3 regions of the Agromyces cucurbitae genome follow, and region 2 is predicted to be linked to each of the others. Evidence: predicted binding sites of a transcription regulator. Region 2 holds the regulator's gene; each other region holds the start of a gene.
What was found. Region 2 encodes LexA, which represses DNA repair genes until DNA is damaged. Its sites were predicted from a motif close to TCGAACANNTGTTCGA; they were not measured.

Region 1 (4,571 bases), on a different contig from region 2:
GCCTGGCTCATCGAACAGGTGCAGCGTCCGACGCTCGTGCTCGCGCACAACAAGACGCTCGCCGCCCAGCTCGCGACCGAGTTCCGCGAGCTGCTGCCGAACAACGCCGTCGAGTACTTCGTCTCGTACTACGACTACTACCAGCCCGAGGCCTACGTTCCGCAGACCGACACCTTCATCGAGAAGGACTCGTCGATCAACGCCGAGGTCGAGCGGCTCCGTCACTCGACGACGAACTCGCTGCTGAGCCGTCGCGACGTCGTCGTCGTATCGACGGTGTCGTGCATCTACGGCCTCGGTACACCCGAAGAGTACCTCGGTGCGATGATGCCGCTGCAGGTGGGCCAGCGGGTCGATCGCGACTGGCTCATCCGCAAGTTCGTGTCGATGCAGTACCAGCGCAACGACGTCGACTTCTCCCGCGGCAACTTCCGGGTGCGCGGCGACACGATCGAGATCATCCCGATCTACGAAGAGCTCGCGATCCGCATCGAGATGTTCGGCGACGAGATCGAGGCGCTCTACAGCCTGCATCCCCTCACCGGCCAGGTGGTCGCCAAGCTCGACGCGGTGCCCGTCTTCCCCGGCTCGCACTACGTCGCCTCGACCGACGTCATGCAGCGGGCGATCGGCACCATTCGCGACGAGCTCGACGAACGGCTCGCCGAGCTCGAGCGGGAGGGCAAGCTGCTCGAGGCCCAGCGACTGCGCATGCGCACGACGTTCGACCTCGAGATGATGGAGCAGATCGGGTTCTGCTCGGGCATCGAGAACTACTCCCGGCACATCGACGGCCGGGCGCCCGGTGAGGCGCCGCACTGCCTGCTCGACTACTTCGCCGACGACTACCTCGTCGTCATCGACGAGTCGCATGTCACCGTGCCGCAGATCGGCGCGATGTACGAGGGCGATTCCTCGCGCAAGCGCACCCTCGTCGAGCACGGGTTCCGGCTGCCGAGCGCACTCGACAACCGACCATTGAAGTGGGACGAGTTCAAGAACCGCGTCGGCCAGACCGTCTACCTCTCGGCGACCCCCGGGCGCTACGAGATGGGCATCGCCGACGGCGTCGTCGAGCAGATCATCCGCCCGACGGGGCTCGTCGACCCGCAGATCGTCGTCAAGCCCTCGAAGGGTCAGATCGACGACCTGCTCGAAGAGATCCGCACGCGCGCCGAGCGCGATGAGCGGGTGCTCGTGACCACGCTCACGAAGAAGATGGCCGAGGAGCTCACCGACTTCCTCACCGAGGCCGGGGTGCGCGTACGATACCTGCACTCCGACGTCGACACGCTGCGGCGCGTCGAGCTGCTCACCGAGCTGCGCGCGGGCGTCTACGACGTGCTCGTCGGCATCAACCTGCTGCGAGAGGGCCTCGACCTGCCCGAGGTGTCGCTCGTGTCGATCCTCGACGCCGACAAAGAGGGGTTCCTCCGGTCGTCGACCTCGCTCATCCAGACGATCGGGCGCGCGGCGCGCAACGTGTCGGGCGAGGTGCACATGTACGCCGACGTCCTCACCGACTCGATGAAGCAGGCGATCGACGAGACGACCCGTCGTCGCGACAAGCAGCTCGAGTACAACCGCGTCAACGGCATCGACCCGCAGCCGCTGCGCAAGCGCATCGCCGACATCACCGAGGTGCTCGCGCGCGAAGAGGCCGACACCGCGGCGCTCCTCGCGGGCCGCGAGGGCCGCAAGAAGTCGCCGGTTCCGAACCTCCGCACCGAGGGCATCGCTGCCGAGGGGGCGAACGACCTCGAAGAGCTCATCCGCGACCTCAACGACCAGATGCTCGAGGCCGCAGGCGAGCTCAAGTTCGAGCTCGCGGCTCGACTGCGCGACGAGGTGTCCGAGCTCAAGCGCGAGCTCCGGCAGATGGAGAAGGCGGGCCACCTGGGCTGACTCCGAGCGACCACGGGAGCCGGAAGGCCGGAGCCGGGGCACCCGGGATTCGAACATCTGTTCGCCCACAGCGGATCGTTCGGGGCGGCAGTGTCGGTGGCTCTCTCTAGACTCGAAGGGTGCCAGTTTCACGTCTCGATGCCCATTCGCGCCTGAGTGTCCGCGGTGCCCGCGTGCACAACCTGCACAACGTCGACGTCGAGATCCCGCGCGACGCGATGGTCGTGTTCACCGGGCTGTCGGGCTCGGGCAAGTCGTCGCTCGCGTTCGACACGATCTTCGCCGAGGGCCAGCGCCGGTACGTCGAGTCGCTGTCGGCCTACGCCCGCCAGTTCCTCGGCCAGGTCGACCGCCCCGACGTCGATTTCATCGAGGGCCTGAGCCCCGCCGTCTCGATCGACCAGAAGTCGACCAACCGCAACCCGAGATCGACGGTCGGCACGATCACCGAGATCTACGACTACATGCGACTCCTGTGGGCGCGCATCGGCGTGCCGCACTGCCCGGTCTGCGGCGAGAAGATCCAGCGCCAGACCGTGCAGCAGATCGCCGACCGGCTGATGGAGCTCGAGGCCGGCACCCGCTTCCAGGTGCTGAGTCCCGTCGTGTCGAAGAAGAAGGGCGAGTTCGTCGACCTCTTCCGCGAGCTGGCCGCGCAGGGCTACTCCCGTGCCGTCGTCGACGGCGAGGTCATCCGCCTCGACGAGCCGCCGAAGCTGAAGAAGCAGGTCAAGCACGACATCTCGGTCGTGATCGACCGCCTCGTGGCCGGGCCCGACGTGCTCGGTCGACTCACCGACTCGCTCGAGACCGCGCTCCGCCTCACCGACGGGCTCGTGCAGGTCAACTTCGTCGACGAAGCGGGCCCCGATGCCTGGCACACCTTCTCCGAGAAGCTGTCGTGCCCGAACCAGCACCCGATCCAGCTCACCGAGATCGAACCCCGCACCTTCTCGTTCAACGCCCCGTTCGGCGCGTGCCCCGAGTGCTCGGGCCTCGGCACGCGCATGTCGGTCGACGAGGAGCTGCTGCTCGGCGACCCCGCACTCTCGATCGCCGACGGCGTCATCCTGCCGTGGACCTCGCAGGGCAAGAGCCTCTACAACTACTACGAGAAGCTGCTCGACGGGCTCGCCCGCGACCTCGGCTTCTCGCTCGACACCCCGTGGGCCGAACTTCCCGACGAGGCGCAGCAGGCCGTCCTGCGTGGGCAGAACTTCGAGGTCAAGGTCCGCTGGCGCAACCGGTACGGCCGCGAGATGAGCTACACGTCCGGCTTCGAGGGCGTCGTGCCGTACATCGAGCGGCAGTACCTGCAGGCCGAGACCGATGTGCAGCGCGCGCGCTGGGCCGAGTACCTGCGCGAGGTGCCGTGTCCCGTGTGCGACGGCAAGCGTCTGAAGCCCGAGGTGCTCTCGGTGCTCATCCACGACCACAGCATCGCCGACGTCGGGCTCCTCAGCCTGACCGACGCCCGCGCCTTCATGGACCGGCTCGAGCTCACCGACCGGGAGCAGGCCATCGGTGCGCAGGTGCTGCGCGAGATCAAGCTCCGGCTCGACTTCCTCATCCGCGTCGGGCTCAGCTACCTCGACCTCGCACGTGCCGCCGGCACGCTGTCGGGCGGCGAGGCGCAGCGCATCCGGCTCGCGACGCAGATCGGCTCGGGCCTCACGGGCGTGCTCTACGTGCTCGACGAGCCGAGCATCGGCCTGCACCAGCGCGACAACCGCCGCCTCATCGACACGCTCGTGGCCCTGCGCGACCTCGGCAACACGCTCATCGTGGTCGAGCACGACGAGGACACGATCCGCACCGCCGACTGGATCGTCGACATCGGGCCGGGCGCGGGGGTCAACGGGGGCACGGTCGTGCACTCCGGCAGCTACAACGACCTCCTGAAGAACACCCGGTCGCTCACGGGCGACTACCTCTCCGGGCGTAGAGAGATCGCGATCCCCGCGAGGCGGCGACCCGTCGACCCCGAGCGCATGATCTCGGTCGAGGGCGCGGCGGCGAACAACCTGCGGGGCGTCGACGTCGAGTTCCCCCTCGGCACCTTCACCGCGGTCACCGGCGTCAGCGGGTCGGGCAAGTCCTCGCTCGTGAACGACATCCTCTACCGGGTGCTCGCGAACCGGCTCAACGGTGCGCGCAAGGTGCCCGGCAAGCACCGTCGTGTGGCAGGCCTCGAGCACCTCGACAAGGTCGTGCACGTCGACCAGGCGCCGATCGGGCGTACGCCGCGATCGAACCCGGCCACCTACACGGGCGTCTTCGACCGCATCCGCACGCTGTTCTCCGAGACGACCGAGGCGAAGGCCCGCGGCTACCTGCCCGGTCGCTTCAGCTTCAACGTCAAGGGCGGCCGCTGCGAGGCCTGCTCGGGCGACGGCACGATCAAGATCGAGATGAACTTCCTGCCCGACGTCTACGTCGCGTGCGAAGTGTGCGGCGGCAAGCGGTACAACCGCGAGACCCTCCAGGTGCACTACAAGGGCAAGAACATCGCCGAGGTCCTCGAGATGCCGATCTCCGAGGCGGCCGAGTTCTTCGAGCCGATCTCGGCCATCCACCGCTACCTCAAGACCCTCGTCGACGTCGGCCTCGGCTACGTGCAGCTCGGCCAGAGCGCGACGACGCTCTCCGGCGGCGAGGCGCAGCGC
Region 2 (4,571 bases):
AGGGCATGCTGACCGGCCCGGTGACGATCCTCGCGTGGTCGTTCGTGCGCGACGACCAGCCGCTCGGCGAGACCGCGCGCCAGGTCGCGCTCGCCCTGCGCGACGAGATCGCCGACCTCGAGCGGGCCGGCATCCGCATCATCCAGGTCGACGAGCCGGCGCTGCGCGAACTGCTGCCGCTCAAGCGCGCCGACCAGCCGGCGTACCTCGACTGGTCGGTCGGGTCGTTCACGCTCGCGACCGCCGCCGCGGCGCCCGAGACGCAGGTGCACACGCACCTCTGCTACTCGGAGTTCGGCGTCGTCATCGACGCGATCAGGGGACTTGATGCCGACGTCACCTCGATCGAGGCGGCCCGCAGTCGCATGGAGGTCGTCGACGACCTGGCCGCGAACGGCTTCGACCACGGCATCGGGCCGGGCGTCTACGACATCCACTCGCCGCGGGTGCCGTCGGCGGGCGAACTCCAGGAGCTGCTCGAGCGTGCGGCAGCGAGCATCCCGGCGGGGCGGCTGTGGGTGAATCCCGACTGCGGGCTGAAGACGCGCGGCTACGACGAGACGGTCGCCTCGCTCGCGAACCTCGTCGCGGCCACTCGCGCCGTGCGGGCCCGGCTCGAGGCCGACCGCGCGGCGGTCGCGGTCGCGAGCTAGGCGGGTTGCGGGCGGATGCCGCGAGCCGGCGTCCGCCCGTGCCCCCGGCGGCCGGGCCGGGGGATGGTTCGAGGCCGACGACCGGGCGATGCACGGCGGGTTCGCATGGTTCGCCGGGTCGATGCTCAGGCGCGCCGCGTACGGTCGTCGCATGCGACTCGCGGTTCACGAGACGGGCGCCGGCGCCCGGACGGCCATCCTCATCCACGGCATCATGTCGGACTCCCGGGCGTGGCATCGCGTCACCGGCGAACTCGAGGCGCAGGGGTTCCGGGTGCTGGCCGTCGACCTCGCCGGCCACGGACGCAGCCCGCGGGCGCGGCGCTACTCCCCGGCGGCGTGGGCCGACGACGTCGTCGAGACGGTCGCACCCATGCTCGACGGCCCGCCCGACGTGGTGCTCGGCCACTCGCTCGGCGGCCTCGTCGCGAGCCTCGTCGCCGACCGGCTCGCGCCGCGCACGGCGATCTACGTCGACCCCGCGTTCGCGTTCCCGAAGGGGCCGATGGGCCTCGCCTACAAGCTGTTCTTCGCGATCGCGCCGAGGCCCCGCCGCGGTGCGCTGGTGCGGATGAACCCGAAGTGGAGCGCGACCGACGTCGACATCGAGCTCGCGACGCTGCGCGACTGGGACAAGCGCACGATCCTCGGCTTCGCCGACACCCGGCCGCTCGTGCCGCCCGCGCGACTCGTCGCCCCCAGCCTCGTGCTGCTCGCCGAGCGGAGCCTGCTCATCACCGACCGGGTCGCGGCCGACCTGCGCCGCAGGGGAATGACGGTCGCCACGGTGCCGGGCACGGGGCACACGGTCTTCCGCGACGACCATGCGGGCTTCATGCACGCGATCGGCGAGTGGTTGCGATCGGTCGGCCAGTCCGCGGAGGCGGCCGCGTCCGTCTGACGACCGTCGGCTCGACCGGGGGCGTCCCCGAGCGGCTCGGTGCGGATCAGACCGTTCGCAGCACGGCGACGACCTTGCCGAGCACCTCGGCGTGGTCGCCGAGGATCGGCTCGAACGCGGTGTTGCGCGGCAGCAGCCAGGTGTGGCCGTCGCGCTGGCGGAAGACCTTGACGGTCGCCTCGCCGTCGAGCATCGCCGCGACGATCTCGCCGTTCTCGGCCGTGCGCTGCGAGCGCACGACCACCCAGTCGCCGTCGCAGATCGCGGCGTCGACCATCGAGTCGCCGACGACCTTCAGGATGAACAGCTCGCCCTTGCCGACGAGCTGCCGGGGGAGGGGGAACACCTCGTCGATCTGCTGCTCCGCGGTGATGGGCACACCGGCCGCGATGCGGCCGACGAGCGGCACCATGGCGGCGTCGGCGACGGGTGCCGGCTCGCCCGCCGACGGCGCGCGCTCGTCGAGGCCCGGCAGCTCGATGAGCACCTCGAGCGCCCTGGGCCGGTTCGGGTCGCGCCGCAGGTACCCGGCGAGCTCGAGCTGGTTCAGCTGGTGCGTGACGCTCGACAGCGACGACAGTCCGACGGCGTCGCCGATCTCGCGCATGCTCGGCGGGTAGCCGCGTGTGGCGACCGAACGCTGCACGACCTCGAGGATCGAGATCTGCTTCGCGCTCAGGCTCTTGCGGCGGCGTGCCCTGCCGGTCTCGCGCACGTCGTTGTCGCTCTTCACGCTCTCCGCCCCTCGTTGCGATCGCCCGCTGCGACCGGATGTCGGTGGTGTCTGCTGGACTCTTGCCAGACATTCGAAACTGTATCCGCCGCAGGCGGGCGCGGCAAACATCCGTTCGAGTGTGTCGCGAGATCGGATGCGGAGAAATCCGCGGGCCGGTGCTTGCAGTCGAAGATGTTCGAAGATATATTCGGAACAGAGATTCGCATCCGGCCCTCCCGGCCGAGGGCCGGATGCAGTCCACGCAGGAGGGGTGACATGAGCGCAGCGATCATGACGAGCGACTTCCCGGCCGAGGCGCGCACGCGCCTCCGGCTGACGCGTCGCGGGCGAGTCGTCTTCACGACGCTCGCCGCGCTTCCGATCGCCGTCTGGGTGTTCGCGTCGGCGTTGAACGCCGGCGGCGCGGCCGCCGACCTCTCCGGCGGAGGGTCGCTGCAGTACGTGACCGTCGACGCCGGCGCCTCCCTGTGGCAGATCGCCGAGTCGATCGCGCCGTCCGCCGATCCGCGCGACACGATCGCCGAGATCGTGCGGCTCAACCAGCTCGACGGTGCGACGATCGAGCCCGGCCAGCGCCTGGCGGTGCCGGCGGCCGAGTGACGCGGCCGCTTCGCGACGGGCGTCCGCAGCGCGAGAACGCCCGTGCGGCATGCAGCGCCCGCCGATGCGCGGCTCGCGGTGCCGCCGCCCGTCACACGGTGTCGCACGTCGTCGTCGCCGTGATCGGCGTGGCTAGGCTGGATCGGTGACGAGTCTCGACGACCTTCCCATCCGCGACGACCTTCGCGGTCGCTCTCCGTACGGCGCCCCCCAGAAGGCCGTGCCGGTCGCCCTCAACGTCAACGAGAACACGCATGCCATCCCCGAAGACGTCGCGCACGACATCGTCGCCCGCGTCGCCGCCGCGATCCTGCGACTGAACCGCTATCCCGATCGCGAGTTCACCGAACTCCGCGAGGCCTTGGCGCGGTATCTCGGCCACGCGCTCTCGCCCGACCAGATCTGGGCCGCCAACGGCTCCAACGAGGTGCTGCAGCAGGTGCTGCAGGCCTTCGGCGGACCGGGCCGCTCGGTGCTCGGGTTCTCGCCGACGTATTCGATGTACTCGCTGCTCGCCTCGGGCACGGGCACCCGCTGGATCTCCGCGGAGCGGGACGACGACTTCGAGCTGAGTCCCGAGACCGCCGTGGCGGCCGTGCGCGAGCACGACCCCGATCTCGTCTTCCTGTGCGCCCCGAACAACCCCACGGGTACGCCGCTCTCGCTCGACACGGTCCGCGCGGTCGCCGACGCCGCACGCGGCATCGTCGTGGTCGACGAGGCCTACTTCGAGTTCGCCGATCCGGGCACGCCGAGCGCACTCACCCTGCTCGACGGGCGGCCGCGCCTCGTCGTCTCGCGCACGATGAGCAAGGCGTTCGCGTTCGCCGGCGCCCGAGTCGGCTACCTCGCGGGTGATCCCGCGACGATCGACGCGCTCCGGCTGGTGCGCCTGCCGTACCACCTGTCGGCGCTCACCCAGGCGGCCGCGCTCGGCGCGCTCGCCCACGCCGACGAGATGCTCGCGATGGTCGACGACATCCGGCGTCAGCGCGAGCGCATCACGACGGAGCTCACGCGCCTCGGCTTCGCGCCCCACCGCAGCGGCTCGAACTTCGTGCTCTTCGGCGGCGTCGACGACCCGCACGCGGTGTTCGAGGGGCTGCTCGCGCGCGGCATCCTGATCAGGGAGCTCGGCATCCCCGGACACCTGCGGGTCAGCGCTGGTACCGAAGCCGAGACCACCGCGTTCCTCGAGGCGATCGCCGTGTTCGCTCCCGCCGCGGCCGCGGCCTCCGCCGAGAATAGGATCGACTCATGACCGCCGAATCCCCGTCGCGCCCGTCCCGCTCGCGCACCGCGCGCGTCCAGCGCGAGACGAGCGAGTCGAGCATCGACCTGTCGATCGACCTCGACGGCACCGGATCGAGCGACATCGAGACGGGCGTGCCGTTCTACGACCACCTGCTCACGGCGTTCGCGAAGCACTCGCTCACCGACCTCACGGTGCGGGCCTCGGGCGACCTCCACATCGACGTGCACCACACCGTCGAAGACACGGGCATCGTGCTCGGGCAGGCAATCCGCGAGGCGCTCGGCGACAAGCGGGGCATCTCCCGCTACGGCGATGCCCTCGTCCCGCTCGACGAGGCGCTCGCGCAGGCGGTCGTCGACATCTCCGGCCGCCCGTTCCTCGTGCACACGGGGGAGCCCGACGGGTTCGAGTTCCACCTCATCGGCG
Region 3 (4,571 bases), 530 kb from region 2:
ACGCTCCTCAGGCTGCTCGCCGGGGGTACGGATGCCTCGTCCGTCGGGCTTCCCGACGAGGCATCCGTCTCGGGCAGGCTGACGCGGCCGCGCCGCACGGGGCTCCTCGAACAGGAGGTCCCGTTCGCCCCCGACGAGCGCGTCGGGCTCGTGCTCGAGGCGGCCCTCGCCGAGGTCCGCGCGATCGAGCGCGAGCTCGACGACGCGGCCGCCGCGCTCGGCGCCGACGATGCCGATGCGGCATCGGCCCGGTACTCGGCGGCGCTCGACGCGGCCGAGCGGGCCGAGGTCTGGTCGGCCGAGTCGCGACGCGACGAGCTGCTCGAGGGGCTCGGCGTCGCCGGACTCTCGCTCGACCGGCGCATCGACGAGCTCTCGGGCGGGCAGCGCTCGCGGTTCGCCCTCGCGGCGCTGCTGCTGTCGGCTCCCGAGGGGCTGCTGCTCGACGAGCCCACGAACCACCTCGACGACGACGCGGCCGACTTCCTCGAGTCTCGGCTTCGCGCCTGGCGGGGGCCCGTGCTGTTCGCGAGCCACGACCGCGCCTTCCTCGACCGGGCCGCCACGGGCCTGATCGACCTCGACCCGGGCCGGCAGGGCGCGATCGCCGCGGCGCACGCGGCCGCCGAGGGCATCGGGCGAGACGGGGTGGGCCGTCGCAACGTCAACCGGGGCGACGTGCTGAGTGCGTCGGGCGGCACGGTGTTCGGCGGCGGGTTCAGCGAGTTCCTCGCGGTCAAGGCCGATGAGCGCACGCGCTGGCAGCACCAGTACGACGACGAGCAGGAGGAGCTGAAGCGTCTCCGCGCTGCCGTCGCCGAGACCGCGCGCAACGTCGCCTACGGGCGGGCCGCGACCGACAACGACAAGTACATCCGGCACTTCAAGGGCGAGAACGTCGCCCGTACGGTCTCCCGACGGGTGCGCAACGCCGAGCAGCGCCTCGAGGTGCTCGAGCGCGAGCAGCTGCCCAAGCCGCCGGCACCGCTCGCGTTCGCGGGCATCCCGACGGGGTCGCACGCACTCGAGGACGAGGCCGGCTCGCTCGTGCAGCTCGGCGACGTCGTCGTCGAGGGGCGCCTGCGCATCGATGAGCTGAACCTCGCGCCGCTCGCCCGGCTGCTCGTCACCGGTGCGAACGGCGCGGGCAAGTCGACCCTGCTCGGCGTGCTCGCGGGCGAGCTCGCGCCCGACCGCGGCACGCTGCGGCGGCGCAAGGGCCTCCGCGTGCAGCTGCTCGAGCAGGACGTGCGTTTCGCCGACCCCTCGGCGACCCCGCGCGCCCTGTACGAGCGGGTGCTCGGCGAGCGGCGGGCCGAACAGGTGCCGCTCGCGGGCCTGGGGCTCATCGCCCTGCGCGACCTCGATCGGCCGGTGGGGGCGCTCTCGGTCGGGCAGCAGCGACGCCTCGCGCTCGCGCTCGTGATCGCACGGCCGCCGCACGTGTTCCTGCTCGACGAGCCGACGAACCACCTCTCGCTCGCACTCGCGACCGACCTCGAGGACGCGCTCGGCGGCTACCCCGGGGCGGTCGTCATCGCGAGCCACGACCGCTGGCTGCGCCGGCGGTGGGCGGGGGAGCGGCTCGAGCTGCACGCGGGGGCCGCCGTGCCGACCTCGGTCACGGGCTGACCCGGTGGATGCCTCGGCGTCGCCCCGAGGCATCCACCCCGTCGTTCGAGGAATTCAGACATCAGGTTGCGCACGATTCGAATACATGTTCGAATGGATCGGTGAGGTGGAGCGGGCAGGAACTGGGTGTCGACCAGGTCGACGCGCTGCCCGGCCTCGCACGGCTCAACAACCTCGTGCGCTCGGTGCAGACGCCCGAGTTCGCGGGCATCACCTTCCACGAGATCCTCGCGAAGTCGGCGCTGAACCGGGTGCCGGGCCAGTCGATGATGCCGTTCGGGTGGACCATCAACCCCTATCGGGGGTGCAGTCACGCGTGCGTCTATTGCTTCGCCCGCCCGACCCACAGCTACCTCGACCTCGACGCGGGCGACGACTTCGATCGGCAGATCATCGTGAAGGTGAACGTCGCCGAGGTGCTGCGGCGCGAGCTCGCGCGTCCGTCGTGGCGGCACGAGTCGGTCGCGCTCGGAACGAACACCGATCCGTACCAGCGGGCCGAGGGTCGCTACGAGCTCATGCCGGGCATCATCGACGAGCTCACGACGAGCGGCACGCCGTTCAGCATCCTGACGAAGGGCACACTGCTGCGGCGCGACCTGCCCAAGATCGCGGCGGCCGCCGAACACGTGACCGTCGACGTCGCGATGTCGATCGCGGTCTACGACCACGAGCTGCAGCAGTCGATCGAGCCGGGCACGCCCTCGACGAAGGCGAGGCTCGCGACGGTCACCGCGGTGCGCGAGGCCGGTCTCGACTGCGCGGTCTTCCTCATGCCGATCCTGCCGTACCTCACCGACACCAGGGCGCATCTCGACGAGGCGCTCCGGCAAGCCAAGGCGGCGGGCGCCTCGAGCGTGTTGTACACGGCGCTGCACCTGCGCGGTGCCGTGAAGCCGTGGTTCATGCAGTGGCTCGAGCGCGAACACCCAGAACTCGTCTCGAAATACCGGTCGATGTACTACGGCAACAACGCCTATGCGCCGAAGGAGTACCGGCGGTGGCTCGGGCAGCGCATGCAGCCGCTCATCCGTGCGCACGGCCTCACCCGCGGCATGGAAGACCCGGTCACGGGCGGAGTCCGGTCATCCGCACTGCGCGGCGGCACACGTCCGTCGGCACCGCGGTCGGGCGCCGAACTCCCGCTCGAGATCGCGGCGCCGAGCGATCCCGCGATGCTGTTCTGAGCGACCGTCACCGTGCGCGAACACGATCGCGAACCTGCCCGGATGCGCGGAAGCGCGCAGAACTGGGATAATTCGCAGAGCCCGATCCAGATGGCGTGATCGGGCCGGCGTCGCGAGTTGTGGAGGTTCACGATGAGCCTGGGGTTGCCGGGGCACCTCGCACGCGACAGCCTGAGCCGCGCGCTCGCCTTCGCCGGCCACTGCGCCGCCTTCGCGTGCCTCGCCATCTCGATGTCGGTCGGCATCATCGTCGCGACCGTCGGCGATGCCCCCGGCGGCTGGGCGGGCGCCGCGTTCTCCGCGGTCATGGCACTCGCTCTGGCCGCCGTCGCGCGCTTCCCCACGGTCACGCTCACGGTGCTCGCGCTCGCTGTCGGCACCGGCGTCGTCATCGCGCTCACCGTGATCATCATGCGACCCGGCGGCTTCGAGTCGACGAACAACGCCCTGCTCGCCCTGCCCCGCATCGCGCTGCTGCTCGTCGGCGGCGCCGGCACCGGGTCGCTCATCGCGATCGTGTGGGCGACCCTCGGATACGCGCTCGGCGAGGCGGCGATGTTCCTCGGCGTCGCGATCGTCGGCGGCGTGTACCAGCCGAACACCGCCGCGGCCGCCGCCTTCGGCATCCTCCTCGTGGTGCGGGTCTTCGACGGCATCTCTCGACGTTCCGACGCGCGACAGGAGACCGGGCTGCACCGGGCGAGCCAGCAGACGCGCGAGCTCGCGATCCGCCACGACTACGAGTTGCGGGCGACCGCCCGACTGCACGACACGGCGCTCAGTCACCTCATCGCGATCGCCGCCGCCGGCTCGGGTGCCGTCGACGAGCGTCTCCGCGCCGGCATCAGGCAAGACCTCGGCCTCATCGTCGGTCGTGACTGGGCCATCGACCACGCCGGGCCGACGACGGGTACGAGAGCGGCCGCGCGGCCCACCGCGCCCGTGGCCGCGAGACCCGGCGGCGCGGGCACGACGGTCGCCGCGGCCGGGAACGGGTCGGCCGGCGGCATCCCCGACGGCGCCGACGACACGCTCGCGACCAGCACCGGCCGCGGCCGGCGTCGCGGTGCGGCCAGACGCTCGTCGACGCAGACCGCCCCCGCCTCGCACGCGCAGGAAGGCCCGGGCGCCGGTACGTCGACCGACGACGGCTCCGCGGGGCTCGTGCAGGCGTTCACCGCGGCCGAGCACGCCGGCCTCACCGTACGCGTCACGGGCGACGTCGGGGTGCTGCACGTGCTCGGCCCGGCGCGGGCCGAGGCACTCGACGCCGCCGTCGCGCAGTGCCTCATCAACGTCGCGCGCCACGCGGGCGTCGACGAGGCCGAGCTCGCGCTGGGCCTCGGCGGGGGAGAGGTGACGGTCGCCGTCATGGACAGCGGCGTCGGCTTCGACGAATCCGCCGTGCCCGACGACCGCATCGGCCTGCGCACCTCGATCCGAGCGCGCATCGAGCAGCAGGAGGGCACGGTCAGGCTGTGGTCGACGAAGGGCATCGGCACGACGATCGTGCTGACCGTTCCCGAGGGGGGTGCCTGATCCGATGCGACTGACCCAGCAGGAGGCCGACCCGATCGGGGCGATCACCGCCGCCCCCATCGTCGTCATCGGCGCCGTGCTCGCCCTGGGCACCTCGCTCGCGCTCACCTGGGTGCATCGCACCGAGATCGTCGCCCCGGTCGCCGCGATCGCGTCGATCGTGCTCGTCGCCGCGGCAGGCGTGGTCGCCGCGGTGTCGGCGTCGCCGTCGCG

Region 1: the regulator LexA is predicted to act here: its motif matches at 1,955-1,970, upstream of uvrA (excinuclease ABC subunit UvrA).
Region 3: the regulator LexA is predicted to act here: its motif matches at 1,710-1,725, upstream of AC3RJ6_RS17045 (Rv2578c family radical SAM protein).

The regions. Positions count from the first base shown of each region.
Region 1 covers NZ_JBYRES010000003.1:323,838-328,408, forward strand. Annotated here, with positions in the region: gene uvrB (excinuclease ABC subunit UvrB) at 1-1,905, shown strand, start outside; gene uvrA (excinuclease ABC subunit UvrA) at 2,025-4,571, shown strand, end outside.
Region 2 covers NZ_JBYRES010000004.1:30,535-35,105, reverse strand. Annotated here, with positions in the region: gene metE (5-methyltetrahydropteroyltriglutamate--homocysteine S-methyltransferase) at 1-653, shown strand, start outside; gene AC3RJ6_RS14735 (alpha/beta fold hydrolase) at 805-1,554, shown strand; gene lexA (transcriptional repressor LexA) at 1,601-2,287, opposite strand; gene AC3RJ6_RS14725 (LysM peptidoglycan-binding domain-containing protein) at 2,546-2,890, shown strand; gene AC3RJ6_RS14720 (histidinol-phosphate transaminase) at 3,036-4,151, shown strand; gene hisB (imidazoleglycerol-phosphate dehydratase HisB) at 4,148-4,571, shown strand, end outside.
Region 3 covers NZ_JBYRES010000004.1:562,076-566,646, reverse strand. Annotated here, with positions in the region: gene AC3RJ6_RS17050 (ABC-F family ATP-binding cassette domain-containing protein) at 1-1,632, shown strand, start outside; gene AC3RJ6_RS17045 (Rv2578c family radical SAM protein) at 1,734-2,819, shown strand; gene AC3RJ6_RS17040 (sensor histidine kinase) at 2,952-4,358, shown strand; gene AC3RJ6_RS17035 (hypothetical protein) at 4,363-4,571, shown strand, end outside.